Regions from separate parts of the Virgibacillus alimentarius genome, predicted to be linked through region 1. Evidence: predicted binding sites of a transcription regulator. Region 1 holds the regulator's gene; the other holds the start of a gene.

Region 1 (2,213 bases):
ATCTGTTAATTGAATCTTTGTATTATTTTGCTGTGTTTTAAACAAATCTTGACATGCTGCTTTGAATTCTTCGGGATCCAATATATTTTCATCTGTAAGTGCCCATAAAATAGCTTTTTCTATTTCATGTGTTGCTAAATCATACAGAAGCCTCATCTGTGAAATCAATTTTCTATTACTTTTAGTTAATATTTTTTTCACAGGAATCATACGTTGCTTTAACATTTGTTCAATCCAAGTAAAATCAATATTACTTATTCTAGGAGACTGTTCTATTTGATTATCTGCTATCGGCTTTTTACTTTCGAAAGATGGATAAAATGTTTGATATACATCTTCAAACGATACGGTGATGTTTTTCCCATAATCATGCATGTGACAGCGAGCATAGTGCCTTTTAAGATGGCTAAACTTCATCTCTCCAACATGATGGTATAAGAGCTCGGATAGCATTCCATCACTAAAAAATTCTTGTGGGGAAAAAGGGCTTTGTAAAATATACGTATATTTATTTTTATCCGTTTGATACGTTTTTAGCAAACCAATACCTTCTAGCCTAAGTCTTGCTTGGTAAATTGCATCCAATGGAATGTTTAAATAATTCATTAATGTATGATGTGTTTGTGGTTCTTCATTAGATTGAAGCTCTATTTCATGTAATAACGTTTGATATAATATAACAGCCTGCATGCCAATTAAAGGTTGATATAAATGGGTTAGCGATTTGGTATAATCGATTGCAAGATTCCCTTTTAATAAAACATAATACCCATCAACAGGTAAAATTTTCCCTATATAATTCATTTAATATTAATCCTTCCTTTAAGCTCTACTAAAAAGTAAAACCGTTCAAAAAACAATTGGTATTAGGTATTACCGTTATCTGTAGTATTAATTAAATCTTTTAGCTCATCTAAAAACACACTCAGATCTTTAAATTGACGATAAACGGAGGCAAAACGAACATAGGCCACTTCATCAACATCAGACAGACGATTCATGACCATTTCGCCTATATCTTTACTATCTATTTCCGAACAACCAGTATTACGTACTTCTTTTTCTACGTCAAGGGCAATTGCCTCAATTTTTTCCATAGGAACTGGACGTTTTTCACAAGCCTTTATTAAACCACGAACTAATTTTTCTCTGCTGAATTCCTGACGGGCTCCGTCTTTTTTTACTACGATTAATGGTATTTCTTCAATCCGTTCAAATGTTGTAAATCGAAAACCACATCGCTCACATTCCCTTCGTCTCCGAATGGATTGTCCCTCTTCGATTGGTCTCGAATCCAATACTCTAGTACTCTTAAACTGGCAATTTGTACACTTCATACCTGCTATCCCCCCTTTTATAAGGAAAATTACTATGTATATATTTTTTCAAACAAGGACTATTTTATTTAAAGATATACCTTTTATTTTAACATGTTTTATTTAAATCCACTAATAAGAAAATGATTGCAAATCTTGAATAAACCCAAGAAAAGCAATCATTTTCTAAACTTATACTTTTTAAATATTCACTTTTTCACGTAGGTAACTTCCTACATATTTCGTTAAATCAACTACGCGCTTTGAATAACCCCACTCATTATCATACCATGCTAACACTTTTAATTTATTATCTCCCATTACAAGTGTAGATAAACCATCTATGATTGCAGAATAATCCGTAGTTGTGTAATCAATGGATACGAGCGGTTCATCACTATATTTGATAATTCCATGTAATTCATTATTGGATGCTTGCTTCAATGCGTCATTAACCATATCCGTTGTTACATCCTTTTCAACATCAATAACCAAATCCACTAATGAAACATTAGGCGTTGGGACACGTAAGGCCATCCCATGCAATTTCCCATTTAAATGAGGTAAAACTTCACCTAGTGCCTTTGCAGCCCCTGTAGATGTTGGAATAATTGATTGTGTACATCCTCTTGCACGACGTAAGTCTTTATGTGGATTGTCTAAATTCTTTTGGTCATTTGTAAATGCATGAACAGTTGTCATTAAACCATTGACAATATTAAAGTTATCATCTAATACCTTTACCACTGGGGCTAAACAATTCGTAGTACAAGATGCATTTGATACAATATCATCTTCTTCAGGCTGATAAGTTTCCTGGTTAACCCCCATTACAATTGTTTTGTCAACTTGTTTTCCAGGTGCTGTAATGACTACCTTTTTTGCACCTGCTTGTAA
Region 2 (2,213 bases), on a different contig from region 1:
TTCGATGATATCAGGATGTGAATCGACTAGCATTATCATTTGCGCGCCACGTCGTGACCCACCCTGTTCAACTAAATGCGTTAATTTAGCAAGGTCATCTAACCATGATACTGAACCGGATGATTTTCCGTTTACCCCCCTTGCTAATGTGTTTCTCGGTCTTAATGTTGAACCATTTGTACCAACACCGCCACCTCGACTCATAATCTCCATGACTTGTTTCCTGTGATCGGAAATACCCTCACGCGAATCTTGAATGTAAGGCATAACGTAGCAATTAAAATAGGTTACATCTTTTTTTGAACCAGCCCCATACAATACTCTACCTGCTGGAATAAAGTTTAAACTGGTTAGTTCTTGAATAAACTTATTAAACCACTCTCCTTGATTCTCTTTGGTTTGCTCTACCTTTGATAAATCAGCTGCATTTCGTCGAGCGATTTGTTCATAAAAAATTTCTAATGGTTTATCAATGACATCTAGCGTTCTAGTTACGACACCTTTGTTTATTTCTTCTTCACTATCTAATGCAGACAAAAAGTCTTGATCTACTGCTATATCCGCTTGTTTATTTTCCCAATCAATCGACTGGATAAAACCCGTTCCGCGAGTTGGAAATGATGGGTCTGACTTAACTGTTAATACAACAAAATCCCCTTTTTTTAATGTTTTCTGTTCAATATCTGTAAAGGAATACCGATCAAGCATCACTAATCTAGAAACTCCCTTATATGTTAGCTTCATATCTTGTGTTATCGGATAGACTTGTGGAAACAATTTAATATCTTCATTAAGTTTTTGTACATCGATCTGTTTATTTGTCCCCATAGTAGACGACAATATGATCGCTCCTTTTCATTTTCAAAAGTAAATTAGATTTTGGTTTATTGTGTTACTAACACCATACCATATTAAAAAATATTAAAACAATATATTGTGCACAAATGAATTAGAAATACCATATATAGTATTGGTGGAAAGAGTTCAATTTACTGTTTATATGTAAACATATTAGACATTGTTCGACACTCTTTTATAAGTACAATATTTTATTTCGTATCTTATTAAATCTGGGAGAGAAAATACTTTGAAAATATAACATATACCTCCTATAATAGAGTTAGTAGAAAAGAGAAAGACGGTGGAATTATTATGAAATATGTTATTTTAGTCCTTGTTGTTTTACTTGCAATAGGTATATTTCGATACTTTCGACAAGGCACATTTTTGAAAACTTTAACTGAAGAACAATTTCGAAAAGGATATCGAAAAGCGCAATTAATTGATGTAAGAGAGCCGCAAGAGTTTGAGAAAGGACACATTCTTGGAGCAAGAAATATACCCGTTACTCAAATGCGTCAACGACTTGTGGAAATACGGCCAGATAAACCTGTTTATCTATATTGCCAAGGTACTACTAGATCGGCGAGAGCAGCTCAACTCCTTCATAAAAAAGGATATCAAGATATCAATCAATTAAAAGGCGGCTTTAAAAAATGGACAGGAAAAATAAAAAATTAAAAATACCATTTTAGATATAGAAAAGAACGACTCAGACACTTAAGACCAGACCGTCTGAGTCGTTCTTTTTTATAATATTACTCTTCATAATAGCGCAAAACAGGTTTTCTTGCTGCTGTAGTTTCGTCCATTCGTTTAACAATTGTATTATGAGGGGCTTCTTGAACTAATTCAGGCTCCTTTTCGACTTCTTCTGAAATAGACAACATCGTATCGATGAAACCATCTAATGTCTCTTTAGATTCTGTTTCTGTAGGCTCAACCATAAGTGCTTCTTCCACGTTCAATGGGAAATAGATGGTTGGAGGATGATAGCCATAATCTAGCAGTCGCTTCGCTATATCTAACGTACGTACCCCCAATTTTTTCTGTTTTTTACCAGATAAAACAAATTCATGTTTACAATGCTGGGTAAATGGCAGGTCATATTCTTTTTCCAACTTGCGCATCATATAATTTGCGTTTAGCACAGCATACTCACTTACCTTTTTAAGGCCTTCAGCACCCATCGTGCGTATATACGTATAAGCCCTCAAATTAATACCGAAATTTCCATAATATGGTTTTACCCTACCAATTGATTGAGGTCTGTCGTAATCAAAAGAATAGAAATCATCTTTTTTTACAAGCAATGGTTTTGGTAAGAATGGAGCCAATTCTTCAGAAACTCCAACCGGACCTGAACCAGGACC

The links. Region 1 encodes NrdR, which represses ribonucleotide reductase genes. Its sites were predicted from a motif close to AACACNATATATNGTGTT; they were not measured.
Region 2: the regulator NrdR is predicted to act here: its motif matches at 955-972, upstream of J2Z81_RS02115 (vitamin B12-dependent ribonucleotide reductase).

Annotation. Positions count from the first base shown of each region.
Region 1 is NZ_JAGIKX010000029.1:28,075-30,287, reverse strand. It holds gene J2Z81_RS12635 (replication initiation and membrane attachment family protein) at 1-804, opposite strand, end outside; gene nrdR (transcriptional regulator NrdR) at 867-1,337, opposite strand; gene J2Z81_RS12625 (glyceraldehyde-3-phosphate dehydrogenase) at 1,518-2,213, opposite strand, start outside.
Region 2 is NZ_JAGIKX010000002.1:7,023-9,235, forward strand. It holds gene J2Z81_RS02115 (vitamin B12-dependent ribonucleotide reductase) at 1-828, opposite strand, end outside; gene J2Z81_RS02120 (rhodanese-like domain-containing protein) at 1,153-1,521, shown strand; gene gcvPB (aminomethyl-transferring glycine dehydrogenase subunit GcvPB) at 1,599-2,213, opposite strand, start outside.